Regions from separate parts of the Peribacillus sp. NPDC097197 genome, predicted to be linked through region 3. Evidence: riboswitches for the same ligand, from Rfam matches in the RefSeq annotation. Region 3 holds a riboswitch; each other region holds the start of a gene.
The links. A riboswitch is a leader RNA that binds a small molecule or an ion and turns the genes downstream of it on or off. The one in region 3 is predicted to bind S-adenosylmethionine.
Positions count from the first base shown of each region.

Region 1: another riboswitch for S-adenosylmethionine. It lies ahead of ACQKL6_RS18200 (methionine ABC transporter ATP-binding protein); the one in region 3 lies ahead of ACQKL6_RS15810 (sugar ABC transporter substrate-binding protein).
Region 2: another riboswitch for S-adenosylmethionine. It lies ahead of ACQKL6_RS03215 (bifunctional homocysteine S-methyltransferase/methylenetetrahydrofolate reductase); the one in region 3 lies ahead of ACQKL6_RS15810 (sugar ABC transporter substrate-binding protein).

Region 1 is NZ_JBNNST010000018.1:54,380-63,409, forward strand. It holds gene ACQKL6_RS18195 (MBL fold metallo-hydrolase) at 88-909, opposite strand; SAM riboswitch class I at 1,236-1,345, shown strand; gene ACQKL6_RS18200 (methionine ABC transporter ATP-binding protein) at 1,415-2,431, shown strand; gene ACQKL6_RS18205 (methionine ABC transporter permease) at 2,418-3,086, shown strand; gene ACQKL6_RS18210 (MetQ/NlpA family ABC transporter substrate-binding protein) at 3,137-3,958, shown strand; gene ACQKL6_RS18215 (PucR family transcriptional regulator) at 4,093-4,992, shown strand; gene ACQKL6_RS18220 (ABC transporter ATP-binding protein) at 5,092-6,234, shown strand; gene ACQKL6_RS18225 (hypothetical protein) at 6,303-6,713, opposite strand; gene ACQKL6_RS18230 (MFS transporter) at 6,953-8,149, opposite strand; gene ACQKL6_RS18235 (hypothetical protein) at 8,376-8,618, opposite strand; gene fumC (class II fumarate hydratase) at 8,726-9,030, opposite strand, start outside.
Region 2 is NZ_JBNNST010000002.1:168,400-179,921, forward strand. It holds gene ACQKL6_RS03200 (dioxygenase family protein) at 163-933, opposite strand; gene ACQKL6_RS03205 (polysaccharide deacetylase family protein) at 1,018-1,776, opposite strand; gene metH (methionine synthase) at 1,980-5,429, opposite strand; gene ACQKL6_RS03215 (bifunctional homocysteine S-methyltransferase/methylenetetrahydrofolate reductase) at 5,422-7,269, opposite strand; SAM riboswitch class I at 7,376-7,474, opposite strand; gene ACQKL6_RS03220 (MOSC domain-containing protein) at 7,586-8,227, opposite strand; gene ACQKL6_RS03225 (phosphatase PAP2 family protein) at 8,713-9,387, opposite strand; gene ACQKL6_RS03230 (Ku protein) at 9,477-10,319, opposite strand; gene ligD (DNA ligase D) at 10,457-11,522, shown strand, end outside.
Region 3 is NZ_JBNNST010000012.1:85,186-96,707, forward strand. It holds gene ACQKL6_RS15785 (DMT family transporter) at 1-850, opposite strand, end outside; gene ACQKL6_RS15790 (aldo/keto reductase) at 1,052-1,984, opposite strand; gene brnQ (branched-chain amino acid transport system II carrier protein) at 2,098-3,423, opposite strand; gene ACQKL6_RS15800 (hypothetical protein) at 3,886-4,059, shown strand; gene ACQKL6_RS15805 (GTP-binding protein) at 4,460-7,201, shown strand; SAM riboswitch class I at 7,291-7,397, shown strand; gene ACQKL6_RS15810 (sugar ABC transporter substrate-binding protein) at 7,511-8,626, shown strand; gene ACQKL6_RS15815 (sugar ABC transporter ATP-binding protein) at 8,694-10,196, shown strand; gene ACQKL6_RS15820 (ABC transporter permease) at 10,198-11,211, shown strand; gene ACQKL6_RS15825 (hypothetical protein) at 11,272-11,522, opposite strand, start outside.

The DNA.
Region 1 (9,030 bases), on a different contig from region 3:
AGTTTAACTGTATCAAATTTTCACTAGGATTACAATGAGGCTCCTGCCTTGTTCTTGGGCCCTATCTATCCTCTTTCCTCTTATTCATCATTTCTTCCTGTCCTCTGAATACACCCTACTCTCTTTCAGGATCGATGTAATGATATGCTCCGAATCCCATTCATGACCGGATATCTCGATAAGCGGATACCGATTAGGCAACACGTTTTGCTGAATTTCATGGACTTCCAATCCTTGATCATGCAAACGCAGAATTTCACCGCGCAGATTTTCCAAGTAACTGAGCTTTCTTTCAAACATTTCCTTTCCGTTCGGGACATATCCGGCATGGCAGCAAAAGACCTCTTTAAAATCATACTGAAGCAGTTTCTTGATGGATTCCATGATGACCGGGATAGATTCTTCCCTTAAAACTAGCTTCGTTTTCGGCGTTACAAACAGGTCACCCGAAAACAGCATGCCATTACTATGGTTCAGGTAAACCATATGGTCCCTCGAATGCCCTGGCGTAAAGATTGGCTCCCATGTTTGAGTGCGTGAATGGACGACCCCTCCTAATGGTTCTGCCTTGAAGGCATCCCTATCTCCCCAAAAAACTCTACGGTAAACGGGATATTCTGCATCCTTTGCACAAATATCGAGGGACATCGGATGAATATAGATGGGAACGTTCCTATGTTCCTGTATCCATGCGGCCCCACCCGTATGGTCCTCATGATAATGCGTCAGCGCAACCATATCGTAATCAGCGGTTTCAAAGAATGGAGTAAGTTCCTTCAACAAGATTTTTGCACCCGTATCAACTAACATGCCATCGGTTAAGAACACATTCACGCTCATGCCTGATTTGTTTCCTTCCGGTGTCCCTTTTACGCAAACCACATCGTTTATCGTTTTCATTTCCAGCATGACTTTCCACCCCAATCATTTTTTTGGAAAAACTCATCATCCTTTATTTACTAATTTACTTACAATAAATGTATTATCTCTCCATACTTTTTACAAGTATAATATTTTTTCTAATGATGGGAGTGATCAAAGTCCATATTCTTACGCAGACAGGCCATGTAAGATCCGGGACGTTCCGTGTAACTTAGCAAATGGCCACTATAATCTGGGCAAGTAGATCGTTTGATTCATAATCTTGATAAAATTCAAAAAATAATTGACATTACTGTATTTAACAAATAATATAGATTATATTAAAAAAATAATAAAATACTAAAATAGTAATTAACTTATCAAGAGTGACTGAGGGACCAGGCCCTATGACGTCCGGCAACCGCCCCACATCGGGAATGGTGCCCCTTCCTGCAGAATGAAATACCATTCTGAAAGATAAGACGGGATATAATTTCGCTGCCTCTTTCTGAATGATAGAGGTAGCTTTTTTATGTATAAGGAGGATAGCATCATGATTGAAATTCGTTCAGTTCGAAAGGAATATATCTCGAAGAATACCCGAGTTATCGGAGTGGATAATGTATCTTTAACCATTCAAACGGGAGAGGTTTATGGGATTGTCGGGTATAGCGGCGCGGGAAAGAGTTCATTGATTCGCTGTCTGAATCTTCTTGAGCGTCCGACCAATGGTAGCATCATCATCGATGGCGTCGACTTAACAACCTTATCAAGCCAGGAGCTTCGCAAACAACGCCAGAAAATCGGCATGATATTTCAGCATTTTTCCCTAGTCAGTTCCAAAACGGTTTTTGACAATATCTCCTTCGCCTTGAAAGCCGCCCATCAACCAAAGGAGGTCATTACTAACCGCGTTCTGGAACTTTTGGATATCGTTGGCCTTCGGGATAAAAAAGATGTTTATCCGGCTCAACTCAGTGGCGGACAAAAACAGCGGGTAGGCATTGCACGGGCCTTAGCGAATGACCCTACCGTCCTATTATGTGATGAAGCGACATCAGCCCTTGATCCAACCACTACGAAGTCGATCTTACAGTTGTTGAAAAAGATCAATAAAGAACTGGGCATCACCATCGTGCTGATCACCCATGAAATGGAAGTGGTCAAGGAACTGTGCCATCGTGTCTCCGTCATGCAAGATGGACGAATTATTGAAGATGGCCCTGTTTATGAAATATTTTCACAACCCAAACAAGAACTGACTAAGCAGTTCATCAGCAGCGTGCTGGATTTTGAACTTCCTCCCCACCTTATAAGGGAAAACAAAGGAACGATTATCAAAATACAATTTGAAGGGCAAACCGCTGGTGAATCGATTCTCTCGGATACTCTACAAAACTATTCTGTCAGAGGGAATATCCTGCACGGGAAAATTGAATATATCCAGGATATCCCTCTAGGAATCTTGATCATCGAATTGATTGGTGAGCCTGAAGAAGTGCAAGTAGCCCTTGAATACATAATAAGCCGGACCCGATCCGTGGAGGTGTTAAAGCATGTCACTGCTTGATTCCATCATCAATATTTTGCCTGACCTTAATAAAGCCTTTCTGGAAACGATTTATATGGTCGGAATTTCCCTTGCGGTTGCCCTCCTGATTGGACTGCCTCTAGGAGTATTGCTGTTTACGACGACCAGGAATTTGTTCTTTGAAAATATCACGTTGAATCGGTCCCTCGGTTTCGTGGTTAATCTAGTCCGCTCGATTCCGTTTATCATTCTTTTAGTCGCTTTGCTTCCTTTAACCGAATTCCTTACCGGGTCAACGATTGGACCGCTAGCGGCTTCCGTTTCCCTATCAGTCTCCGCCATACCTTTTTTCGCTAGGATCGTAGAATCTACATTGAGGGAAATAGATAAGGGAGTGATCGAAGCCGCGATCGCCGTGGGCGCTTCCCCATGGATGATCATCAAGGATGTGCTTCTTCCTGAAGCAAGGCCTGGAATCATCCAAGGCGTGACATTAACGACGATATCACTCATCGGCTTCTCGGCTATGGCAGGAACAATCGGCGGAGGAGGAATCGGTGACCTCGCGATTCGTTTCGGCTATTACCGTTATGACAACACGATCATGATCACAACGGTGGTCGTTCTGATCTGTCTTGTCCAAATCATCCAAATGATAGGCGATAAGGCCTCTCACTATGTAAACAAACGATAAGATTCATGAATGTTAACGATGACACTACATTAAACAAGGAGGAATTTTTCATGAAAAAAATCACTTCATTATTATCTATATGTGCATTAGCCCTTGGGTTGTCAGCTTGCGGAAATGACGATGCGACAACTAAAACGGAGGACAAGAAAGAATTAAAAATCGGGGCAACGACTGGCCCTTATGCCGACATGGTCATAGAAGCCATACAACCCGGACTTGAAGACCTTGGCTACAAAGTGGACATCGTCGAATTCAGTGATTATATCCAGCCGAATAAATCACTTGGTAATGGTTCGATCGATGCCAACCTCTTTCAGCATAAAGTGTATATGGATAATTTCGCAAAGGAACATGACTTAGAGCTCTCTGACCTTATTATTGTTCCAACGGCACCGATGGGCATTTACTCCACGGAATACAAATCATTGACCGATATTAAAAATGGTGCGACCATCGCCGTTCCCAATGACCCAGTCAACCTCTCCCGTGCACTTAAAGTTTTATTGGATGAGGGCCTGATTGACGTGGATCCGGATGTTGATCCATTAAGAATATCTGAGAAAGATGTAACAAAGAATCCGAAGAACATTCAATTCGAACCACTGGAATCGGCACAATTACCTCGTGCAACGGACAGTGTTGACCTATCGGCCGTTCCTGGTAACTTTGCGATTGCCGCCAAAATGGACCTTCAAGATGCTCTTGCATTAGAAAACATGCCAGATACGTATCGCAATGTCGTGGCTGTAAACACTAAGGATAAAGACGCCCAATTTGCAAAAGATATCAAATCAGTTGTAGAAAGTGCCGAATTCGAAAAGGTGATTGATGACAAGTTCCAAGGCTTCGGTAAACCCGATTGGATGAAATAAGGAAACAGCAAGTATGGGTCTGCTCCTGTCTGGGGCAGGCCTTTACTGATTAACAATACCTACGAACGCAGTCATTGTTTTCTTTTCCGCTTTGCCCTTTTTGGATATAATGGAATGGAAAGAAGGTGAACATGATGCTTAATAAGCTTAAACATACATTCCCAAACTCCCTTTCAGATAAAAAAGATGCACAGGACATCTCGGCATATTTCTGGTTGGAAGATCCATTCGGCCATACAATTGGCATTCCCCGCTCAGACATATCGGCGGAGGGAATCCGTTTGCTTACGCTACTCTTTGACACTCCATCACTCCAAAGTCCAAACACCTCCACTACCCAAAAAACTACTTGGAATGATTTTTTATTTGGGCCGCGTGCCTCCCAGCCCCTAACGAACTGGGAGAATGTCCGGTTCACCTACTTTAACCTGGCCCATGGGGATTTTTCACACGATCATTTCGAGGAAGCGATTCTCTCATTCGTACCATCCGATTCCATCCTGGTCTGGGAGAATGAAACGGCGGGAACCTTAATTGAATCAGACATGGATGAACCCTTATCGACGCATGATTTTCTCGCCATCTCATCTACACTCGAGAGTGACTTTTACGTGAAGATCAGGGTCTATGCCGGTCGATTTCACCCTGTCGATGCGGACCTTCATCACCATCTGATACAAGAGAGAAAATGTTTCACACTTTCTTTGCTCCATCTATCCGATGTTAAGGTGACGGAATTACCCAATATTATCCCCTACGCACTCATGAATGCCTGTACTGACATGGATAAAAGATGGTACATCAATGAATTGCTTGGCAAGACGCGGCAGGATCATGAATTGATCAAAACGGTTAAAACGTATATCGAATGTAATTCCAACGCCTCATTGGCAGCTAAACAACTTTATATCCATCGGAACAGCCTGCAATACAGGATAGATAAATTCGCTGAAAAAACAGGACTGGATGTACGGAATTTTCCGCATGCTTTGGCTGCCTACCTCCTCATTCTCTTAAATGAGCAAAAAGGATAATTATCCCTTTTGTGCAGTGTGCCCATATTTATTTCAGTATTGATAGAGTAGACTATAAATATCATTACGAATTTAGGAGTTTAAGAGGAGGAATAGTTCATGGCAGAGTTAGTATTGGATCATATCTTCAAGATTTATGATAATAAGGTGACAGCCGTTAAAGACTTCAACCTTAGCGTGGCCGATAAGGAATTCATTGTTTTCGTCGGACCCTCGGGGTGTGGAAAGTCGACCACTTTAAGGATGATTGCCGGCCTTGAGGACATCTCCCAAGGGGATCTTTTTATAGATGGCAAGCGGGTCAATGATGTGCCTCCAAAAGATCGGGACATTGCGATGGTTTTCCAGAACTACGCTTTATATCCTCATATGACCGTCTATGACAATATGGCTTTTGGACTGAAGCTAAGGAAAACGCCGAAGAAGGAAATCAAGCAACGCGTCCATGATGCTGCCAAGATCCTTGGACTTGAAGACTTCTTACAACGGAAGCCTAAAGCCCTTTCTGGCGGGCAGCGCCAGCGTGTGGCACTTGGAAGGGCCATTGTTCGGGATGCCAAAGTCTTCTTGATGGATGAGCCCCTTTCCAACCTTGATGCAAAACTTCGGGTACAAATGCGCGCAGAAATCGCTAAACTGCACAAACGGATCAATACAACAACGATTTATGTCACCCATGACCAAACAGAAGCCATGACCATGGCCACCCGGCTTGTAGTCATGAAGGATGGCATCATCCAGCAAGTGGGTGCACCGAAAGATGTCTATGAAAAGCCTGTAAATGTTTTCGTAGGCGGATTCATCGGCTCACCTGCCATGAACTTCTTTACAGGTACCTTGCAGGATGGATTCATTCAAATTGGGGAGCAAACACTTGAGGTGCCTCCTTTCAAAATGGATACGCTTCGTAATCAAGGCTATATCGGAAAAGACATCATTCTTGGCATCCGGCCTGAGGATTTCCATAACGAAGAAACGTTCATTTCCGCATCGCCCACTTCAACATTCACGGCTCAAGTCGATGTGGCCGAGCTAATGGGTGCCGAAATCATGCTCTATTCGACATTCGCCGGACAGGACTTTGTTGCCAGGGTGGATGCCAAACATATCATCCAGGCTGGTGATGCCATTGACCTGGCCCTTGATATGAATAAAACCCATTTCTTTGATAAAGAGTCCGAGCAACGTATTTTTGACGAAGAATCAGAAATGGAAGGCAACCAGCAAACGAAGATGGCTTAAGTAATTACTTTTTGATTTGGATTTGCATCCAAATGGGGGAAGCCTTATCGACCAAGGCTTCCCTCAACTTATTTCTCAAATCGAACCAATGTCTTTTCAGGCATTTCAATCGAATCAACATTCAATGTATCCATTTTTAACGTTAACTCACCTACTCGTTTTTCTTTCTCCTCCCCTACCCAGCAACTATACAATTCGAAATACTCACCTTTCTCAAGATAGTCATTCATCATTTCACATAATGCCGTAAGCTTCTTTTTTGATTCAAAACACTGGCTTGGACTCATATCTTTTGAAATTTCAATTCCCCAGTCGGATGACACTTCATAAACAAACTGTGCCGTGAATTGATACTTTTTTACATGTTGTTTGTCGTATTTACTTGAAAAACAATCTCCAATCTGAATTAAGGCGTTATGCTCTTCATCTTCACTAAGACGGAGTTCCACGTTACACCCAATATAGCTCGCTAAACTCACATTACATGCTCCTTTATACTCCTCTTTTCCTCGATATATGGACGATCCGCCGAACTATTCTATTCCAAAAACTTACCTCATCCACTTCTATCGACCCGCTCCACGTTTCTTTTTTCAGCTTCATTATCCTGCGTCTAATCGCCTGCCTACCACGAAGCAATAAGACTTTAAAATATGGCATTCACGTTCATCACTTCATAACGATTCATGAGGTAGTCCTCCCATCCAAGGTAGGGATCTTAATTAGCCCAACGCTTCTTCAACATTCCATTCAACTTTTCAGATCCGAACAGCATGGCCATCACATAAACCAGAGCAAAGTACGGAAATACATCAAGCGTAGTGTACGAAGCAATTAACCCTAGAAAGGGCGGCAAAAGGGTGGTCCCCGTGTATGCCACAGCCATTTGATATCCTATGATGGACGGTGAATGGGTTTTACCGAACCTGGCGGGGGTCTCATGAATCATGCAAGGATAAATGGGGGCCAAGCCCAATCCGACTATAACAAAACCGACAAGCGACATCGTAACCGGCAAGGGCAGGATAAGGAGTACCGTCCCAATAAGTGCTGCAATCTGTCCCAATCGGATCATGAGCTGATGGTTGGTGACCTTCAAAAGAATAAATCCTGTTATAAGCCGTCCTAGCATAATACCCGTATAGAAAAAAGAGACCCCTTGAGCGGCCAAAGCAGCTGACATGCCCTTGCTATTCACAAGATAGCTGCTTCCCCACAGTCCTAACGTTGATTCAACGCCGCAATAGAAAAAGAACGTGAACAATGCATACTTGACTCCTTTGATTTTAAGCGGCCTTTCCTTGGATACCCGTTCTTCCAAGTAATCCGGATTCACTGTGCTACCTTCATCGATTGGCACCCTCCGAGAGACTAGCTTCCATAATGGAAGGGTTAACACGAGTAAAAGGGCTAGGGTGAACTGGATATAGGAAATGGTTACATAACCAGCTCTCCATGTGCCTTGATTAGCCATATAATAAGACATCATGATGGGTCCTATGCTTGCCCCCACTCCCCAAAAGCAATGAAGCCAGTTCATATGATGGGCTTTATAATGCAACGCCACGTAGTTATTCAGCGCAGCGTCGATAGCTCCTGCACCCAGCCCCAAAGGGATCGCACAGATAATAAGCCAATCCAGAGAGGGAGAATAGGCAATGCCAAATAAGGCCACCGCTGTCAGGGCCACACTTATACACGTGACCTTTCCCGTCCCCAGTCGTTTATTTAACCAGCCGCTAGCCAGGCTTGAGAAAATGGTCCCTGCTGCAACAATCATATAAAGTAAGCCTGCAGTCTCCAGTGGCTGGTCATAATCAGACTGCATGACCGGCCAGGCAGCACCCAGTAAGGAATCTGGAAGACCCAGGCTTATGAAAGCCAAGTAAATCATAACCAATAAGAGCATTGCCAAGGTTACCACCCTACTTTCCATTCTCCACGAATAACTCACTACCATAACATTATACGGCGAGACAAGCCCACTATCCCTCTATTTTTCCACTATGAATTTCCAATTCCAAGTTTAGGTAACCTCCTTTTCATGAAAAAATGATCCACATAAAAAAGAGACTTCTCATTTTTATGAAAAAGTCTCGATCATTAATTATTCTAAGGTCTCACCCTATTATTCAAGAACTCTATTCCTGTACCAAAATCACTTCATCGTGTCCGCAGTTGGGGCACTTCATAATATGCGGGCATTGTCCCTTTTGAAGGGATTCGGGAAAACCGTCATTTTTTTTCAATGTATCAATATCCATATAAGCACTGTAATCATCGGCATAATCCATCAATTTCCCTTGATCTTCAAGGTCACTACTGCATTTAGGGCATTCCAAATGCATTTTTCTAAGACCATTGCATAGTGGACATAAAGACATGACCATTCCTCCTGTTCGATTTATCTAGTTTAAGTATTCGTTTATTCCATCATTTTAACACATTAAAACATCCTCCCTACATGCGAGGAAGGATGCTTACCTGTTGATTATTTATTGACCATGTTAGCAGGGTCAACCCATGCTTTGAATTCATCTTCCGTTAGGAATTCAAGTTTCAACGCCGCTTCTTTCAAAGTGGAGTTGTCTTTGAATGCAGTTTTCGCAATTTTAGCCGCTTTTTCATACCCGATATGTGGGTTCAATGCCGTTACGAGCATAAGAGAACGATCAACATTTTCTTTGATCTTATCTTCATTCGCTGTAATTCCTACCGCACAGTTATCATTGAAGGAATGAATGCCATCAGTCAATAATTTAACGGTTTGCAGGAAGTTGTAAATGATGACCGGTT
Region 2 (11,522 bases), on a different contig from region 3:
TATACACCCTTTTTCAAACTATTATTCTGTTTAATTCGCCTTATTTCGTCTTAAATAGACCTTTTATCTTTTTTAAGTCTATTTTTTCTAAAAAAAGATTTTTCTATTTTCGTATATTAATTCAAACAAGCTAGATTTCGCACGATTGAAAACCCTTTCAACTCAAGCAAACTCCCAAGCTGTCAAACTTAAGTTTCCATACTGAAAACTACGATGCAACATTTTTGCCTTTTTATTGGAATCTCCTGCTCCCATCGCAATGATCAAGGGAATGAAGTGACCTTTAAATGGCACCGCCTCGGAACTATATGGCCCTATTCTTTCATAATCAAACAAGGATTCCAAATCCCACTTCTCTACCTGTTCTTCCACCCAGTTTTCAAAACGGATTGCCCACCCCTCCGCAACATGCAGGTCTGGCTGAATCTGGTTAAAATTATGCACAATCCCACCGCTACCAATTATAAGGACGTTATTCCGTTTGAGAGCCCCCAGCATTTTCCCGATTTCATACTGTTTTTCAAACGGTAGGTCGGAACTGATCGATAATGAAACGATCGGTATATCAACTTTAGGATACATGAGATGCAACAGCCCCCATGCCCCATGATCGAGAGGACGCCTTTCATCAAGCTCCCCCCATATGCCAACTCGTGACAACAGGGTTAAAATCTTATCGGAAAGCTCCAAATTTCCTGAAGCGGGATAGGATACCTGGTAAATTTCTTCCGGAAAATCGATATAATCATAAAGGATTTCATGCTTCTTGACAGCTGAAACCAACTGTTCATCACTTTCCCAATGGGCTGACAGAATGACTATTGCAGTTGGCTTCTCAATTTCTTTTGTATAAGCTTTTAAAAACTCGGTGTAGCTATTCTCTTCCAAGGCTAATAATGGCGTTCCATGTGATAAAAACAACGATGGCATCATAAAAACTTTAAATCCTTTCCAAACTATGATCTTTAAATTAAAATCCAATTACCTTTAATTTACTATAGTTGAGCTTGGCTTTCACTAATTAAATTGAACCTTTGGGGTTGTCTCATCTATCGTATCAAAGATATAGCCTTCTTTTTTTAGGATTTCTATTATCTTCGGCAGCGCTTTAACGGTATTTTTCATACTGTTGATATCATGCAGCAGGATATTAGCCTGTTTTTGATTTTTCAAGCCTCTTTGCACGGATGTGATGATTTGATGTTCGCTTATAGTAGGACTGATTCCATCCGTTGAATCTATATTCCAATCTGTATATATATACCCTTTATCCGTTAGCTGCTGAAGTATTCCATTAATGATTGGTTTTGTGCTTGCTTGTTGTCTCAGACGATTTCGTGATCCACCGGGAAGACGAACGATTCGGCTTTTTATTCCATAATCTTTTTCTAACATCGTTTCAAGACGATTTAAATCCTCAAAAAAACTATTCGTGGAACGATACACGATTGAATAGTCATGTGTATAGGAATGTAAGGCAATTTTGTGGCCTCTTCCTATCATTTCTTCATAGCATTTTTTTGCATATGGCTCTTCATTACCTTTAACAAAAAATGTTGCCTTTACTTGATACCGGTCTAAGATGTCCAGGATATCCATTGTATTCGTAGAAGGCCCGTCGTCAAAAGTTAAATAAACTGTCTTTTGGTTTTCTTTACTTTTGACGAGTGGAGTTATTTCTTCCGGAATTATTGCATGTACGGGTCCGGCAAGTGTTTCACTTAGGATCATTGAAAAACAGAATACTATCGTATATAAGTGCAATAATTTCTTCATAATTCTCCCCCTTGCTTTTTACCATTAAGGTGTACTATTCCAGGGGTTTCATGCATCAAATTTTTTTAGAATATAGGCATGGAATTATGGTCTTTAACAACTTCACTTTCTGTATCAGGAATTTATCACCATACTATTCTTAATGTGCTCTCGAAATTAACTCGCCATAATCAATAAGACAGCGGATTTAACCGCTGCCTTACTTATCTATCGACATTAAAATATCTAGCTTCAGGGTGTGCAAACACTATGGCGGAAACAGATGCCTCCGGTTCCATCATGAAACCTTCAGTCAATTCTACCCCAATATCCTGAGGCTGTAATAAGCGGAAGAGTTTTTCCTGGTCTTCCAGATTCGGGCAGGCTGGATACCCGAAAGAAAATCTTTGACCAATATACTTGGCAGCAAATCTCTCTTTCATGGTCATTTCGATAGAATCGCTAATTCCCAAATCGTCACGCATCATTTGATGGATTCTTTCAGCAAATCCTTCAGCCGTTTCGAGAGCAAGGGATTGTAGGGCATGATTTTTTAAGAAATCTCCCTCTTTCTTGAACTTTTCAGCCCACTTTCTAATGCCTCTTCCTGCTGTAACCAGGAAGAAACCAACATAGTCCATTTCGCCAGAAGAAATAGGCTTCGCAAAATCAGCCAGACAAAGGTTTGGACTTGTATCTTGCCTTGGAAAATCAAAAGTTTCCAATACTTCCTGATGATCCTCGGGATTGTATACCACTAATTTGTCACCATCACTTTGGGCGGGGAAAAATTGATATACTGCATTTAATCCATATTCAGGTTCGGATTTCAGGAATTCAATCAGCTCGTCAACCAAATCATTCAATTGTATAGCTTTATCGTTACCCTCCTTCAGTAATTCGGCCACCTTCCCTTTTAGACCCAGATGATGTCCAATCAACATCTGTCTATTGATATAGGGCTGAATGACTTCGAGTGGATATTTTTTTAGTATATGCCTTTTGACATCATGAGGTTTTTGGACCGGTACATTCCTTAGTGGAACCGCACTTACTGGCTTACGTTCCGGTTTTTCAATTAATGCGGCGATGGCAGCATTGGCTTTTGCCTTTTCACGTTTATTTTTCAGTTCCTCTAGGTATACCATTTTTCTGTTCGTATCATGTAGGATATTCGTAACGGCCAAACCATCCATCGCATCCTTAGAATATAGAACAGGCCCATCGTATTCGGGTGAGATTTTAAAATCGGTGAACTTACGGGATAATGCGGCACCACCCACCAAAATTGGGGTGTCAATCCCAGCCTGTTTCAAATCCTGTGCTGTTAAGATCATTTGCTGTGCTGACTTTACAAGCAGTCCCGATAAACCGATAATGGTAGGTTCATGCTTTCGTACTTCCTCAATGATTTGCTGTGGTGCAACCTTAATTCCAAGGTCCACGACTTCATAGCCATTATTGGAAAGAATGATATCGACAAGGTTTTTACCGATATCATGGACATCCCCTTTGACAGTGGCCAAAAGGATTTTCCCTTTTTTAGCATGATCCTCTGAATTTTCCATAAGCGGTTCAAGATGTGAAACAGCGGCTTTCATTGCCTCGGCACTTTGAAGCACTTCTGCCACAATAAGTTGGTTATCATTGAATAACCGCCCCACTTCGCTCATTCCATCCATCAATGGTCCATTAATGATTTCCAGTGGAGCATCACCACGCTCTATGGCTTCATTCAAGTCCTCGATCAATCCTTCTTTTGTACCCTCGATTATGTAGTTACCTAACCTTTCATCTAATGGAAGAATAATTCCATCATCTTTCTTTTCAGCTTTTTTACCACGATAAAATTCAGTGAAGGTTGCCAGTGTTTCTGTTGAGGTATCAAATAAAAGTGCTTCAGCAAGCTTCACTTCCACTTCTGGTATTAAAGCAAACCGTTCGAGTTTTTCCGTATTCACAATCGCGTAATCTAGTCCAGCTTTCGTACAATGATAAAGAAAAACAGCATTCAATATTTCCCTTCCACGTGAAGGCAAGCCAAACGAAACATTTGAAATCCCAAGAATCGTCAAACATTCAGGGAATTTTTCCTTGATTGCTTTAATTCCTTTTACTGTTTCCAATGCGGAGCCAATATATTGTTCATCTCCTGTACCGACTGGAAATACAAGGGGATCAAAAATCAAGTCACTTTTCTTTAGGCCGTATTTGTTTACAAGTAAATCCACTGAGCGAGTAGCTACTTCTATTTTTCGTTCGGCGTCTACCGCCATACCAATTTCATCAATCGTTCCTACTACGACAGCCGCACCGTATTGATGAATAAGTGGAACGATTTTTTCAAACCTCTCTTCACCATCTTCGAGATTGATTGAGTTTATGATGGATTTCCCTTGGGAATGTTTCAAGGCTTGTTCAAGAACGGCTTCATCAGTTGTATCGATGACTAAAGGGACCTTTACCTTTTTGACGACCTCTTCAATGAATTCTTTCATGTCACCGAACTCATCTCCATCAGGGTCTGCCAGACAGATATCAATGACATGCGCACCTTTCTTAACTTGTGCCCGGGCAATCTCCGCTGCTGGTTCGTATTTCTTAGCACGAATCAATTCCTTGAATTTACGAGATCCAATGACATTCGTTCGCTCTCCGACAAACAGGGGTCGCATTGAGTCGTCATAAATAAGCGGCTCGATGCCAGATACGGCATGACCATGTGCAACCTCAGGTAATTTCCGTGGTTGAATATCTTTAAGAACTCTTGAGAGCTCTTTAATGTGTTCAGGAGTAGTACCACAACAGCCACCAATGATATTGACCCAGCCTTTTTCTGCAAATTGTTTCATTTTCTCGGCTAGGGAAGTGGGAGATTCATGGTAATGCCCCTCTTCATCAGGCAATCCTGCATTTGGATAACAGCTAATCGCATTGTCGGATAGATCTGCTAGAGTACGGATATGGTCAATCATAAACTCTGGGCCTGTCGCACAGTTCAAACCGACAGCCAGAGGGTTCATATGCTCTACCGATAAATAAAATGCCTCTATGGACTGACCGGCTAACGTCGTTCCCATCGGCTCGATTGTTCCTGAAATCATTATCGGTACTTCCTTGCCAGTTTTAGCGATGGCCGATCTAATTCCAGAAAAGGCCGCCTTTACATTGAGCATATCTTGACAGGTTTCCACGAGTAATAAGTCTACCCCACCGTCTATAAGGCCAAGTGCCTGTTCCTCATATGAATCGGTCAATATATCGAAAGTCGTTCCACCTGTAACAGATAAAGTTTTTGTCGTTGGTCCCATGGAACCCGCTACATACCTGGGCCAATTATCACTTGAATATTTTTCACATGCTTTTACGGCAAGCTCTGCCGATACTTTATTAAGTTCATATGCAAGCGTGCTTAATTGATATTCTTCCAGCACTAAGCTTGTGGCACCAAAGGTATTAGTCTCTATAATATCGGCACCTGCCGCTAAATATTTTTCATGGATAGTTTGAATGATTTCAGGACGGGTTAACGATAAATACTCATTACACCCTTCGTATTGTTCTCCACCGAAATCCTCGGCCGTTAAATCTTCAGCTTGAATCATGGTGCCCATTGCTCCATCAAGAAGAAGAATCTTTGATTGTAATTGCACGTTAATTTCTCTTTTACTCATGTCCTGCCACCTCAGATGTTTGTTTACGATCATGATCCTTAATATATGTAGTAAGTTCCGCTGTCATTTCATAGCGTAAGAAAGGCGTTATTAAGTAAATTCCCTTGAACCTCTCTTGGGCTGCGTCTACCAATTCCCTTGCTATATTTATAGCTTCAATCCTTGATTTTACTGGATCAGCTCCCGCTGAGGCCATTGCTTTCCGTACACTGTCAGGTAATTTAATCCCCGGTATTTCATTATGGATGAATTCGGCATTCCTCGTACTGGTAAGGGGCATTATCCCCATGAAAATCGGTGTTTCCAAATGTTTTGTCGCCTGATAGACTTCTTCTATTTGTTCTACTGAATAAACTGGCTGTGTCAAAAACGAATGAGCACCGCAAGCGATTTTCTTTTCCATTCTCTGAACAGCCTTATCGAGATATTTCACATTTGGATTAAAAGCTGCGGAAATCTTGAAATTAGCCCGTTTCCCTAGACTTTGTCCGGAATAGGAGTAGCCCTCATTGAATTGCTTAACCAGACTTATCAAATCGAATGAAGATAAATCATAGACAGACGTTGCCCCCGGGAAATCACCAATCTTAGAAGGATCCCCAGTGATAACTAAAACTTCATCCAGCCCGACCGTATGCAATCCCATTAAATGGGATTGTAACCCAATAAGATTTCGGTCCCTGCACGTAATATGGACCATCGGATTCACCCCTAATTCAGCCTTTAATAAATTGGCTAAGGTCGAATTCGATATCCTTGGTGAAGCAAGTGAATTATCAGCTAAAGTAATGGAATCCACCCCAGCTTTTTTCAAGGCTTCAGCTCCTGCCATAAACGTTTCGATTCCTAACTTTTTCGGTGGATCAAGCTCAACTAGGATCGTTCTATCCGTTTTTGCCTTTTCATGAAGAGCTAATTCTTGTTTTTGGTTATTCACTTCAATAATTTCTATATGTCGAGCTTTCGTAATTTTTTCCTTGACTGGCGCTAAAGTGCCAATCATTTCGTTCACAGCTTGTATATGTAGTGGTGTCGTACCACAGCAACCCCCTATAATGGTTGCTCCTTGTTTTCGTAATTCGAGTGCACTTGAACCGAAATATTCTGGTTCCGCTTTATAGACCAGTCTCCCATCCACATAATCTGGAAGACTTGCATTAGGATAGATGGCAATCGACGCCTGCATAGGCAATTTCACTTCTTCCAGTGCCCTTATCATATGATGGGGGCCCAGACGGCAATTCACCCCAACGACATCTGCACCTAGGTACTCTAGCTTTTGAAAAGCTTCATTCAAATGAAATCCATTTTGAAGATTTCCAAGTTCATGCATCGATACATTTGCAATAATCGGCAGGTCCGTTTCCTTTTTAGCAATTTGAAGCACCGTTTCAAGCTCTTCAAAATCATAGAATGTTTCAAGAAGAATTCCATCGGGATCTTCCAGGAGCAAACTGTATAATTGTTCTCGAAAACCCCGTTTTATTTCTTCTATACTTAAATCCGATTTACGTATACTACGCTGGGCCCCAATTGTACCAAAAACATAAGCCTTCCCTTTCGCTACTTGTTTAGCAAGGCTGACTCCTTGGCGATTGATCCGACTGACTTCTTCCTCCAGCCCATACCGTTTCAATTTATTGAAATTGGCACCATATGTATTGGTTTGCAGAATATCTGCACCCGCTTCTAAATAGGCCCTATGTATAGACTCAATTTTATCAGGATTGGTGCAATTTATTTCCTCATAACATTGATCGATTCCATAGGAGTACAACAACGTACCCATCGCGCCGTCTCCAACTAGCATTCTTTCCTTCAATTCACTACGAAAATCCAATTAGTACACCCTCTCTTAAAAACACTATGGTTTTTGTCGGTTTCTATGAGTGTGAGAGTAAAGAAAAAAAACCTTCTCAAAGAAGAAGGCTTTTTTCGAAACATTCTCCTCATCTATCAAGCTCTGCTTGCTGGATTTAGCACCTTTGCCTAGGCTGGTTGCTGAGGTTTCATCGGGCCAGTCCCTTCACCTCTCTCGATAAGATTTATTAAGTTTAATTTTCTAAACATTTCAAAATTTATTTATATTTAATTTACATGAATCATCTGATAATTTCAAGAGTATATTTATCATTTTTTCATTTTCTTCAGACTTTTTAACGATACATCCTTTTAGAAAGCAAGGCTCCCCATTCTTCCGACAAGGATTCAATGGAAAGCAAGGACATTGCCCCCTCCTCCCCATCACGCTTATGAAGGATGACATCCGTTGCATAAAGTACCGTAACCTTATCTTGAAGCCGATCCAATAACACGATATCATCTTGTTGGCCAATTACCCCTTCTTGTATAACCCTAGCAAAATAGCCAGTTAGATTAGTGTCCATCACCAATTTCAAAAACTCTGGCTCTTTGTTAAAGTGGGAGATGGTCGAGCAAGGAATACGCCCCTGTGTAATCTGAATAACGGTCCCGCCAATGCGATAGATATCGCCTATAAACGTTTGACGTTCAGTCATTCCAGCAATCGTCAAATTCTCCCCAAATGCAGGGATGGAAAGCTGCTTATTGAATGTTCGATTCCATAAATCATAATGCTCAAAGGGATAAAAACATAGAGCACGGTCAGGCCCTCCATGGAACTTTCTGTTACCCACTCCATCCCTATCAATCCCTGATTTTGTTACGGTGATATAGTCGATGGCCTTCTTATCCATTGCCGTTTTGATCTTTACCCCCGAAAGCTCCTCCTCTTTTGGCATCCCAATTTGAAGAGACATGATTTTACGATTTTCCATTGGACATCTTCCATTTCTTTTAAATTTCCAGATTGCAATAAAGAAACATTCTTTATATTCAATCTATTCAATTATTTGATTATACCAAAAAAAAGCAATAACCTCTTTACTAGGTATAAAATTCGATGTGAAAAGAGAATGATATAAAAATAATCCCTTTGTTTTAGTAATTTAGTTGCTATTTCCAAATTAATTATGATAGAATATGAACACAATATATAGTCGAAAAAGACAATCCGTCGCCTATATGTTGATTCACGATTAATTTCCTCATTGTCGCTCTTTAGGGGGCGAATTTTTTTGTCTCCTTTTAAAAAGGGTGGAAAACTGTAGATCCTTACTAATTATTTATACCTAACAAGTAACTACCAAATTGAACAGGCGACCTTCTTTTAATGAAAATTTATAGGTGCGATCATTACTTTCCTCACAGTACACCACTTTTTTGATAATTTTGGTGATTTTCTTATGCCTTCATTTTCCCCTTAGCTTCTATTTTTTCGCCCCTTATATTCCAGGTATCGTAACAGCCATGCCGATATCGTTAGCCAAGCAGCTCCGGCAACAAAACCTGCCACAACATCGCTCGGGTAATGCACCCCTAGATAAATGCGGCTCCATCCAATGACCAATGAAGCCAAAAAAGCCAAAAACCATATAATGCCGTTCATATATTTACTTTTGACGATTCGTAAACATACAACTGCAATGCTTCCGTAAACGATAACCGAAGCCATAGAGTGACCACTAGGAAAACTATATCCGGAAACGGATAATAATGGAGCGATATCGGGTCTTTCCCTTTGAAAAAGATATTTTAGCCCCCAATTAAATACCCCACCCATTGCTGAAGTGATTATTAAGTATAAAGCAAGCTGTTTTCTTCTGTATAAGGCCAAAATCAAGGCAAATATACCAATTAGTACGACTATCCATGTCACCGACCCAAAAAATGTGAGCGTAGTCACAAAGCTGATAAATTGTTCACTAAAGGGCACTTGGATGAAATTGATAAGGACTTTATCAAATTCGATTAACTCCCCTTCCTTCAGTTCTTCCACAATTTCAATAAAAATGAAAAAATAAACTAGGATTAAACCAGCCATCATGGCAATATAAAGAAGTTTTTTTGAAATATGTATGCTAAAAAAGTTATGCATTCTCGGACACCACCTTTTCCCTCATTTATCACGCTACCTCTAGGATAAAACAAAAAAAGCCTAAGCGATAGATTTCGCTCAGGCTTTTTTTACGCTTGTTTCTTTTTAGGCTCCGCTCTTTTGCGTGTCGTCTTTTTCTTTACAACCATTTTCTCCGGCTTCGTCCTGTCAATGGACGCTTGTAAAGCTGCCATTAAATCCGTCACATTATTGGCCACGGGTTCTTTAGATTTTGCTGTAATGGTTTTCTCGCCAGTTTTCTTTGATTCAATCAATTCAAGCAAAGCTGTTCTATAATCATCTTTGTATTTAGTCGGATCAAACGTCGATGTCAACTGATCAATTAATAATATGGCCGTATCGATTTCTTTTTTTGCAATGGCATCATTAGCAGGAATATTAGGAACGTCGGTTGCAGAACGAACCTCATCAGGGTAATGAATGGTTTCCATCAACAATGTGTTATCCACGACCCGAAGGATAGCCATTTGTTCTTTGGAACGAATGATGATTTTAGCGAGACCAACCTTGCCTGACTCCAAGAGTGCTTCCCTCAAAAGAGAATAGGCTTTTGTACCGCCATCGTTTGGAGACATATAATAGCTTCGGTTGAAATAGATTGGATCAATTTCCTCTATTTTAACAAAATCAATGATTTCCACTGCCTTATCTTCATTTTGTTTTTTTAATTGCTCAAGTTCATTGTCTTCTAGGACAACAAACTTTCCTTTTGTATACTCAAACGCACGAACAATATCATCCTTGCCTACTTCTTTCTGGCAAACTGGACAAACCTTTTCGTATTTTATCGGTGAATGGCATTCCTTATGCAAAGTTCGTAAGGATATATCCTTATCTTCCGTTGCCGCATGAAGCTTTATCGGGATATTCACCAAACCAAAAGAAATGCTGCCTTTCCATATTGTATGCAAATTCCTCACCTCATCGTTGATTAATTGATTCACTGTTATTATCATTCCCATTTCTTTCAAAAAAATTATATCTCAACTCTTAAAATTAAGATTTTATGGGGAAAATACTAATAAACGCAATGAACGGAGGGAAAAATGTGATAAAACCAATGTTGCCCACCTATCATCCAGAAGCTCCTTGTTCTAAGGAATGGATATATGAAGTCAAATATGATGGCTTTCGGGCCATTTTAACGATTGAAGAAAGTAAAGTGGCAAAGCTGACGAGCCGGAACGGAAAAGAGTTGCTGCCTCTTTTTCCGGAAATCGGTGAATTCCTAGAAACCTTGAACCTCGAAGGTATACTTCCCCTTCAACTAGATGGAGAACTAGTTTGGCTAACCAATGAAGCCAAGGCAGACTTTTCCGAGATACAGTGGCGTGGACGTTTGAGAAACCAAACATTGATATCCGAGGCTTCCACCCTCTCCCCATGCCGATTCATAGTGTTTGACTTACTAACCTTAAATGGAAAAGACATTACCAAACAAAACTTGTCGGAACGGAAAGCTTTGTTGAAGGGCTTAGGAAAGAAACTTCATTTCCCAGAAAATCCTAGCCCCCATGAAGAAAGCCCAATCCAACTGATTGGAAACTATGATACTGCAAATGAATCGATGAACAAGGTCATTCTCATGGATGGGGAAGGGATTGTAGCCAAGAACATCAACAGCATATGGCACGAAAAACGGTCAACCTCCTGGATCAAGGTGAAAAATTGGAGGGTATTCCCCTGCTTTATCACTGCTCTTCATAAAGAAAACGGATATATTTCAATTTCCGTTTATAAAGACGGTGTAATTACCCCGATTGGGAGCGTCAAAAATGGCATGAGTGCCCAGGATAAAACCATTTTACACGAATTGATTAAAAAAAATGCCGTCGAAGAGAATGCGAAGTTCTTTTACCTCCATCCTTCCATTTGTATCGAAGTGCAATTTCTGCATGTTCATGAAGAAAATGAATTACGGGAGCCTCAGTTTTCCCAGTGGCTGTTGCAAACGATACCAAGTGAATGTACTTGGGAGAGGTTCCTTATCAGTCAATTTACTTTTCCGGAGTCGGTCCATATAACATCACCAGATAAACCGATTTGGGCATTTAAGGATAGAAAGGTGATAAAAGTTGAATACCTCCAATATTTACGGGAGGTGTCATCTCATT
Region 3 (11,522 bases):
CTAAGTAGACACCGGAGAAGACAAGAAGGCCGCCAAGAATCTGGACTATTGTGATGTTTTGCCCCAACATCAAGCTTAGAATCGCAGTGAAGACGACAATGAGATTAAGGTAAACGCCAGCTTGGCTTGCATCAATATGACGCAGTGAAATGTTCCAGAAAATGAAGGAACCAACGGATGGAAAGATTCCAATATATAAAATGCCTACCATCGCTTGAGTACTTACATCAAGGTTCAGCCCCGAACTAAAGGCGAACGGAGCAGCCAGAATCAGTCCAAGTAAAACGGATACGGCGGTGGCTGATATGGCCGGGATATTTTTTATCTTTTTGGCGATGAGTGAATAGAAGGTCCAGACAAGTATCGCCAGAATCATCAACAGATCTCCTTTATTGAAGGTAAGATGGAAAATGGTCTGAAGATGTCCATTCGTTAAGACCAATAATACTCCGAATAAGGATAGAATAAGGCCAATCACATGTAGGAATGAAATGTTCTCTTTTAATAGTAAGACGGAAAACAGGACGATGACCGCAGGGGTAATCGAATTAACGAGAGCGGCATTCATGGAAGTCGTATAGGTCAAAGCCCAATACAGGAAAAAATTATAGCCGATGATGCCGAGCAAGCCCATCAGTAATAGTACTTTCCATGCTTTCCATACACTTTTCCAATCGGGTTTTTCAATCCAATGAGCAAGAGGAAATAATAAGATAACAGCAATTAGCCAGCGTGAAAACGTGAGTTGAATCGGTGAAAGTTCAGCAACGACGTATTTGCCGAAAATATAATTACCTGCCCAGAATAAATTAGCCAAGATAAGAAATAAAAGAATATAAGATTTTTTCATGGGGTAGCCTCTTTCTTTAGTGATTGAATATTCAATAAATATACCAATGTAGAAAAAGGGAAGCAATATAAATAGTGAATATTACGTTGAGGGATTATTCTTGTCCAGGAAGGGATGCTATTCATTCATTGCGGGAGACCATGAATATGAAATAAAGAAAAAAGCTGTTCAATCGAAATTGAACAGCTTCTCTCTTATCTTTTAAGCGAAAATCGCGCTGATTTCAGCAATATCATCGATGGTTAATTCAACGTCCAATGCTTTTAAATTACGCAAGACTTGCTCAGGCTTTTTGGACCCGGGTATCAAGACATCTATGGAATGACGTGTTAAATACCAGGCAAGGGCGACGTCCGCAACCTCTGCGTTTTTTCGGTTGGCGATTTCACGAAGCTCCTCGACTTTTTGCAAGTTGCTGGAATAGGCTTGTCCTTGGAAAAGGGGATCTTTAGCTCGCAGGTCGTCAAACTTCGATTCTTCATTATATTTGCCACCAAGCAGGCCGGATGCAAGCGGAAAATAAGGGACAAAGGAAATTTGATTTTCAGCTGTATATGGAAGCAAGTCTTGCTCGGCTCCCCGTTTAAACAGGTTATATTCGGATTGTAAGACGTCGACATAGCCGTCTTTATTGGCTTCTTTTAATTGCTCGAACGAAAAATTCGAGACGCCAATCGCCTTGATTTTTCCGGCATCTTTCAATTCTTTTAAAGCCCCGACAGCCTCATCCTTTGGTGTAGCTTCATCAGGGAAATGAATGTAAAATAAATCAATATAATCAGTCTGGAGCCGCTTTAAACTGGATTCTACAGACTCTCTAAGGAAAGCGGGAGAGTTGTCAATGACCATTTTACCATCCACGAATTTATGGGCACCTTTCGTAGCGAGTACCACTTCCTCGCGTTTGCCGGTATCCTTCAGCACTTCGCCAATCAGTTCCTCCGAGCGTCCGGGCCCGTAAATGTAGGCTGTATCCCAAAAGTTGATGCCTTCTTCAAGAGCCGTCCGCAGGACATCTCTTCCTGTATCTTCATTCAGGTTAGGGAATAGGTTATGTCCACCAATTGCATTCGTACCAAGACCAATCTGATTCACATACAAATTCGTTTTACCAATACGTGTTTGCTTTGACATTTATTGATCATCTCCTCTATCCTAATCATAACAAAAATAGGGTGTAAATTTCCAAAAATAAGCAATAGAAGGCGAGAAAAAAGCAGATGAATCAACGGACTCATCTGCTCCACTTATTTGGTTTCCATGTCTTCGGTGGGTGATGCTTTCCCTGCTTGGCTTAGAATAATGCCAATGACCGTGCCAACCAAGGCTGGTAGGACCCATTCCATTCCATGTTCAGAAAACGGAAGGGCTTCGGTGAATGTTTCCACGAGTCCTAATGGTACATCAAAAGCGCTCAGTCCATCGATCAGGGCAAAGATACCGGTGAAAATCATAGCGCTCCGGTATACTTTTTTTGGATTCTTAAAGTGACGGCTGAAGAATGTCAAAGCGACCAGGACAATTGTTAAAGGGTAGGCCATCACTAGGAAAGGTACGGATACTTTTAAGATTTGATTCAATCCTAGATTGGATAGAGTGAACCCGATTAGCGTGATGAGCAGGACGACCGTTTTGTAGCTGGCCTTAGGAATGAGATTGGAAAAATAATGTCCACAGGCTGTTGTTAATCCTACTACGGATGCGATACAGGCCAATAGGAAGATGATCCCCAAAAGGGTTTTCCCGCCTGTCCCAAGTAATAGGGTAGAAGCGGCGGTCAGGATATCGGTTCCATTTTCATAAGAACCGTTCGCAGCCATGCGTGCTCCCATGAAACCTAAGGATGTATACACAAGAGATAGGAAGATTGCTGTGACCATTCCAGCCTTTATGGTGTACTTAGTCAGCTGCTTACGGTCCGATACCCCTCTCTTTTGGATGGAGGTCAGGATGACAATCCCGAAGGCTAGGGCGGCTAAAGCATCCATCGTGTTATAACCTTCAATGAACCCTTTTGAAAAAGCACCTGTTACGTACGCCTCTGTTGGTGCCTGGAAGGGTGCATCCAGTTTTATAAAGCCAACGATACAAAGGATGACAATAGACCCTAATAGAGTGGGCGTGCTCCAACGGCTCATGATGGTCTCCATTTTTTCAGGATTCATCGATATGGCATAAACAATCAAGAAGAATGCAATCGTGAATAGGAATAAAAAGAGCGATTGGCCTATCGTGTCGCCAAGATAGGGTTTGAATCCCATTTCATAGGCGACGTTAGCATTTCTGGGTATGGCAAGGAAAGGTCCGATGCTTAAATAGATGACGATCATGAAAATCTTGCTGAAAGTTGGGTGCACACGCGACCCAATCGTTTCTGCCCCGCCTTTGACGAGGGAAACGGCGACCAGAACTAGAATCGGGAGTCCGACGCCTGTGACGATAAATCCTGCGATGGCCGGCCAGAAGGAAGTCCCTGATGAGGCTCCCAAAAATGGAGGGAAAATCAGGTTGCCCGCCCCGAAGAACATGGAGAAAAGCATAAGCCCGATAAATAATACGTCTGTTTTTTTCATGATGATGTCTCCTTTTTACGTTCTAGTGAAAATCTCGCCGAATGGACTAACGGGATCATGTGAAAGTATTACTAAGAAAATAAAAAAACGCCCCTACTTAGAGGGACGAGTTGTGTGCTCGCTTTACCACCCATATCCGCGCTTTTTTAAAAGCCACGGCAATCAGTCAACGTACGGTCCATACGGAGCCAATATTATTAAGCTTTGCATGTTGGTTTTTTTGATTCCCATCAAAACCTAGGTTTCATCGTAAGGAGCTATTATAATCTAGAGATAATTTAGCAAATTCAGTATACTAAGTCAATAGGATGAAGTCTTCTTTAGGACAGGATATTAGTCCTAGAGAATCTGGTATGGTTTAAAACGGTTTATGATCAATCGAAAGAATCGTAAAAACTCCCTATTATCTTTCTACCTTCATCTATATTATAATAGAAGTAGAACACTAAAGGAGACAATATGATGTCTGAAAATAAAAAGTTGAGCCTGGCGGATGCTGTCAAGCAGAAATTGGCGCAAAAGCAAGCTGAAACAAGTAAAGATAAACTTGAAACCGGTGTTGTGAAAAAAACAAAACCGCTTAAAAGCCAATTAACTAAAAAGCCCAATAATCAACGTAAGCGCACAGGGGTATAATCCCAATTTGTCAAAGGACAATTACTGTTCAATGCTTATCAGAGAGCAGTATCCTTCATGATCAAAGGTGCTGCTTTTTTTATATTATTTTATTTTTACCATTTTAAGGTAGTGTGTAAACGGGGATTCTGGTAATTTAATGGTATAGGAGAAATCCCTCGCATTGCTTCATATCCTGGTGAAATCCATAAAAGCATATTTTAAGGGAGAGAGTCGATTTGTTAAAAACATTACAAGCCCGGCGGTTTCTGTTTTAAACTTGTAAGAGTTATGACATGTTGTTACCATATTGTTTTGTTAAAATAATAATTTGGAGCTTTGACAGATCATTTTCTTATCTAAAGGAACCTATTGATTTGATCCTTTACTTGAAAATATGAAATATATCGGGGGAATTACGATGGAAGAACAGCTGATTGGCAAAAAGTTCTATGAAACGATGATTGATGACATAAATAAGCATCCGATTCAAGCCTTGGGAGAAATGTTTCTCGTGGAACAAAAAAAGGAAAGATCGGATTTAACCACAATCAGGTTTGCCCAGGGGGAAGTGTACTTCCTGCATCATGACTTTGAGGCGGCCATATTTAAATGGGAGAATATAGAGGGCAATCTTGCTGAATGGGCTAAGAAGAATATTGCTGATGCCTACTTTGAGCTAGAGATGTATTCGACGGCAGAAGATATTTATAAAGCCATTAATACGAGCGAACCTGTATTAAAGACGGAAGTCCTTCTGCAACTGTTTTCACTATACATAGTAGAAACAAGAAATGATCTGGCATCCAAAGTGGTGAAGGAAGCAGTCGATTTCCAACCGGATTATCCAAATGTCACGGAAATTGCGCGCTCCTTCTTTGAAGCGCAAAAGGATTGGAATAGCGCGATAGTTTTAGCGGCCAACGAAAGTATCCGTACGGAGTCAATGACTTGGTTCGATGTTTTGAAAACATACATCCAGCAGGGCGTTGCACAATCGACGGCTCCGGATTATTTCGCGAACGTGCTTAGATCCTTATATAATCTTGACCAAGATCGTTTTGAGAAAATGACGGTAGCCCTTTGGAAGAACTATAAATATACGGATTCTTACTTTGAATGGCTTAAGGTCATCAATAAATTGATCGATGAAATCGAATTGAACAACGGGGATGTTTGGGATGAGCTTTCCGTCTATTATCGCGATGCCTATGCAGGATTACTAGAAGGTACGCATTTAGTCAAAGAGTTAAGCCCTGTCGTACCAAGACTGTTGGAAAATTGGTTAAAAATCGCGGAAGGGGAGATTTCGTTATTTGCAGCGGCATCTGTCCTTTCCTGGAATGAGATTTTCCCAGATACAGTGAGCGCACTTGTTGTTCAAGATGCAGAAAGTCTGTTAGCGAAATCCCCTAGATTGGGAGGCGGTCTCGAAGCAGGCGAAAAACTGATTCACTCCATCATTCAATGGGCAGAGAGCAATGATCTATCAGTCGGCAATAAGCTGAAATGGATGGTTGAGGGAATTAAGGATATGAGCAATTTCAATCTGCTTCTTGTTGGAAGTGCAGGAAATGGCAAGACATCCTTCATTCAATCGATAGCGGGTGAAAGTATTGCAGCGGAAGACCATTCATCTCTTGTGAGCGTTAAAGATGGCGATGACCTGGAAATCTATGAAATTACCGATACAGATCGTAAAATGGTCGAAGAGTTAACGGAGTTGGATGAAACGCGTCGTCAACGCGGAACGATTGTCGATGTGACACTCATCAGTGATTATTTGAGAAATAATCGCCTGCGTCTACTGGATACTCCAGGATTTAATGGAGAGAAAAGCGTAGACCCTGACTTCCAAAATTACTTACTGGAGAGCGATGGAGTGATGTTCGTTCTGGATGCACGGGCACCTTTCACGGGCAGTGAACGTGATTTGCTATTGGAAATGCAACAAATGGCCCCTAAACTTCCTATTCATTTCTTGCTGAATAAAATGGATACCATCTATAGTGATCAAGTGGCAGTCAGGATGGAAGATGAAACATGGGATAAGGTGAATGCTTATTTCCCGAACGCGAAGGTATTTGCTTTCTCCAAGCTTTATGACAGCAAACAGCAACTGCAGGATCTAGCCGTCTTCCTTCACGCAAACTATCAAGATAGCAATTGGAAGGAAATGAGGGCGGAGAAGCTCCTTGCCTTCACGCGTAAAACTTTATCCTATCTATTAGAAAAACGGGCAGCGAATGAACGGAAATGCGAGCATTCGATTTCTTGGAATGAACAGATGGAAGTGAAGTTGAATGGCGCTACGAATCAGTTGACTGATTTGGAAAAAGAAAAAACCGAAAACATTACAAGATCTTATCGCTTATTAAAAGAAGAAGTGAAAAAACAGCTTTCCACACGAATTCCTGAATTACTGCGTGATTGCTCTAAAACATTATCTGAGAATAGTGACTTTAGCCAAGTGCATATACAGTTGAATCAGGAAATGAACGATCGGATCCAGGCATTTATATCCGATAAAATCATGCCGCAGTATTTCCGCTCGCTTCAAGACTGGATTGCTACATCTGAGTTAGAATTCACGCAAAGCCAACAGTTCATGGATGAGATGAGCGCAGGCTTCAATGAGCTATACAAAGAAGAACGTATTGTACTGGCCGGGGACTTCCGGGTCTTGGATGACTGGCGCCGTGATGCGGACCGGATGACAAGCAGCATCCGGATAGAAAATGTAAATATATTACTAAGAAGGACCCCATCTCAGTTGATTCTTAAGGGAGCCGGGAAGCTATTTGGTGCCATTCCGCAAAATAAAGCGAATATGTACAATCGATATAAGAAGTTCTTGGAAAATGAAGACTTCCAGGATGTTGCCGATATGATCAGTGACAGATTCCTTACTCAGTTTGGATTGTTCGAAAAATCCTTGGAACGTGACATATCCCTGTTCTACCGCAATCCATTTGCCATCCTTGAAAAAAATATCGAACAGACGAAAGCCGAAATCAAAGAACAGCAGGCTACATTGGAACATATGAGACAAAATCCTGAAGTCTACCGTGATCCGATTACCCTGTTCGAAGTGAAACTGCGCCAATTCGAACGCCTTGAAAAAATCGAGAAAAGACGCCTGGCGAAACTGCAAGGAAAATAAAACATTTAAAATATTCTAAAAACTATTGACTTAATGACTATATCCCTATAAAGTGGTACTTACCATAACGAAACGTAACACATTATATTCTCTTATCAAGAGTGGCGGAGGGACTGGCCCTACGATGCCCAGCAACCGTTCCAATTAGGAATTGGTGCTAAATCCTGCAAAACAGAAATGTTTTGACAGATAAGAGAGGGATAAGTCTGCAAACCAGCTGATTAAACCTCTCTATTTTAGAGAGGTTTTTATTTTGTGTTTATGCCGAGCTAACAGATAAGAATAATGTAAAAAATAGGGGGAATTAAAATGGGAAAATCAATTTTAAAAGGAGCTTTCGTTTCAGTCATCGCTTCGGCGTTGCTTTTGACGGGGTGTTCTTCGGGACAAAGTACAGGGGAAGCGAAAAAAGAGGAAAAGGTATCTTTTGAAAATGTTCCAGAGCGATTTGCGAAAGGCGAGGGAGCTAAAATTAAAGTCATTCGTAAAATTGGCGGCGATGATCACACGGCCCAATACTTAGCAGGGGCGCAAGAAGAAGGAGAAGCACTTGGCTTCCAAGTAGATACTTTTACGGCCAATGGCGATACGGCTAAATTCCATGACGCCATCGCTCAGGCTCTGGAGGAAGACTATGATGGCTATATCATTTCCCATGGTGATGATGCAGCGACAGTGAATGACGTACAAAAGCTGGTGGATGCAGGGAAAAGCGTAGTCACATTCGATTCCATCGGCGATTTAACGAAAATTGATGGGGTAACAGTAACTTCACAAGATGACGAAGCATTGGCAACTCTTGCTTTTGACAAATTGATAGAAGAGCAAAAAGGCGAAGCGAACATTGCATACCTTTGGGTAGATGGTTTCCCTCCAATGGTGAGAAGAAATGCCGTGTATCAAGAAAAGCTGAAAGAAAATCCTGGCATTCATGAAATTGAAAGATTCGGAGTGGCATCTTCAGATACTTCGGTCCAGACGCAAAATGCGGTCTCGGCGATGTTGAACAAGTATCCCAAAGGTAAAATAGACGCAATTTTCGCAACCTGGGATGCATTCGCTATCGGAGCAGCTCGTGCGATAAAAGAAGCGGGGCGCGATGAAGTGAAAATCTATGGTATTGACGTGTCCAATGCCGACCTTCAGGAGATTCAAACAAAAGGAAGCTCATGGTCGTATACCGCAGCGGTTGATCCGAAGTTGATTGGTGCAGTGAATATGAGATTGCTAGCGAAAAAACTAGCGGGGGAAGAAACGCCGCAAACCTATGATTTAGAAGCATCATTGATATCTCAAAAACAGCTTCAATCATCGAAGGACGCTGTCAACATGACCAATCTATCCGGCATTGTTCAAGGCTGGGGAGTATCAACGGAATTTGAAGAAGACTGGATGAAAGTATTGAAAGAACATTATAAGAAGTAACGATCAGAATCAGTAGACACTCTCTTTCAAGTTGAAGAGAGTGTCTGTTTAATGGGAGGGATTGGACATGGGCATTCAACTAGAAATGAAACAGATATCGATTGAGTTTCCAGGTGTAAAAGCGCTTAGTGAAGTTAATTTTTCAGTACAGTCGGGAACAGCACATGCATTGGTCGGCGCAAATGGAGCAGGGAAATCGACGCTAATGAAAGTCTTATCAGGAGCTCATGTCCATTATACCGGCGACATTTTCCTAAATGGCCAGGTACAGGATATCCGTTCGCCAAAGTCGGCACAGGAAGCTGGCATTCAAATTGTGTATCAGGAAGTGGATACGGCCCTCATTCCTTATTTAACGGTTGCGGAGAACGTGATGCTGAATGAATCCGTACAGAACATGGGGAGAAAACAAATCATCAAGTGGAAGGAATTACATAGAAAAGCGACGGAAATCTTGGAAGAAATGAACATCCATGTGTCTTCGAAAAAACTGGTAAGGGACCTTACGTTGGCCGAAAAGCAGATGGTCTTGATAGCTAGGGCCGTTTCAACCGCATGTAAATTCTTGATTCTCGATGAGCCGACTGCTCCGTTAAGCCATACGGAAACAACGGAACTATTCCGGATTGTGAATGAGCTGAAGCAACGTGGTGTAGGCATTATTTTCATTTCTCATCGTCTACCCGAGATATTTGAAGTGTGTGAGGACATTACAATCATGAGAAATGGGAAGAGTGTGAGGCGCAGTAGAATCAGTGATATCACACAAAACGAAGTGATTGAGCAAATGCTTGGAAAGTCAATGGAAGAACAGTTTCCCGTCGTGAATGCCGAGATAGGTGCGGTGATGTTTGAAGTGAACCGACTGTCGGATGCCGATAAAGTCAAAGATGTCAGTCTTCATGTGAGGGCCGGTGAGATAGTCGGTTTAGCGGGTCTTGTCGGGGCAGGAAAAACGGAGCTTTGTAAAACGCTTTTCGGCCATACGGCCATTATAACGGGGGAAGTTGTGTTAAAAGGAAGGAAGCTTAGCCTGAAAACGCCCCATCATGCTGTGAAGAGCGGCTTGGCACTAGTCCCCGAAGAACGGAGGAAAGAAGGCGTTCTCGTACAGGAGTCTGTTACTACGAACCTGACTGCTGCAAGTGTCGGGAAATTCAGTAAGGCATTCAGCTTCGTCGATCGCCAGGCAGAAAAGATAAAGGCGAAAGACCTGATAGCTACTCTTGGGATCAAAACGCCTTCAGAGGAAGCGAAGGTCGAAAACCTATCAGGGGGCAATCAGCAAAAGATCGCCATCGGAAAGTGGTTATTGGCTGATGCGGATGTATACATATTCGATGAGCCGACAAAAGGCGTCGACGTCGGGGCCAAGAAGGATATTTTTGAACTGATCGCAAAGTTAGCCCAAAAGGGGAAAGCGATTATTTATGCATCATCCGAATTGGCCGAAATCATAGGAATCACAAACAGGACCTATGTTTTATATGACGGAAGGATGGTCAAGGAGCTAGAGACAAGCAAGACAAATGAAGAAGAACTACTATTCTACTCAACAGGGGGCAAATAGGATGAGTACACCAATTCCGGTTCTTACAGAGAAACCAACAACGCCAGCCAGGAAAAAAGTTGATCTGTTCGAATTCTTTTATAAATATGGAACGATTCTGACGATCATCATCTTGATTGCGGTTTTTGCTATTGCGAATCCATCGTTCATTCAAACGAATAATCTTATTAACATTTTACGTTCCATCTCCATCGTGACAATCATCGCCATCGGGATCACGATTTCCTTGACGGTTGACGGCTTCGATTTGTCAGTTGGCTCCGTTGCCTCATTAGCCAATGCCATCGTCATCTCGATGTTTGTCTGGTTTTCCCAGGATACGTTGATTGCGATAATAGCGGCCATTGGTGCTTCGCTTGTGGTGGGCGCATTGAATTCATTCATGATTGTAAAGTTAAGAATCCCGGACATGCTGATGACATTGGCGACCATGTTCATCATTCAAGGGCTTGCCCTTACTTATACAAAAGGGGCCACGGTTTCACAAAACATGGTGATGCCTGATGGAACATTCGCTACAGGTTTAATCAGCCCATTTTTCGCCAAAATCGGACAAGTGCCTTGGATTATCCTGATCATGAGCGTCATTGTCGTTGCGACTCATATCTTTTTGACCTACACGAAGCATGGCCGTTATATGTACATCATTGGGGGAAATAAGGAGGCGGCTAGACTTTCGGGAATCTCGGTCAATAAATATAAAGTAGTGGCCTATCTTCTGTCGGCGCTGTTCGCTGCTATCGGCGGGATCGTCCTTGCTTCCCGCGTCATGACATCGGAAATCAATTCAGGTTCTCCCTATTTAATGGATGCGGTGGCGGCGGCCTTCATTGGTTCTTCTGTTCTAGGAGCAGGTAAACCGAATGCTTTCGGAACGTTCATCGGGGCCGTTTTGATTGGAATTCTGCAAAATGGGCTAATCATGATGTCGGTCCCATATTATGCAATGGACATCGTGAAAGGCGCAGTTCTCGCCCTTGCCTTGGCTGTGACCTATTATAAACAAAAACACTGAAACATTAAGGACCAGCAGTCGCCATGATTGCTGGTCTTTTGTTTCAGTGTGGCGAATTTTTCATTTGGGCTTGGATAACTTCATTTCATACTGCATATAAATCGTACCGGCCTGTTCTTGTGTAATCTCGAATTTGTTACTCGCCTTTTCCGTGATGGCGTCTTGGGTATTCTGTCCTCCAGTGTTGTATAGTGACTTCATGTAAAGATAAATTTCTTTTTCTTTATCTGAACCGATTGCATCGTTTTCCCCGGGTGCCTGTGAATATCCTTCCGCCACTTGGCTGACCCCTTGCTCGAGGCCGCTTTCTT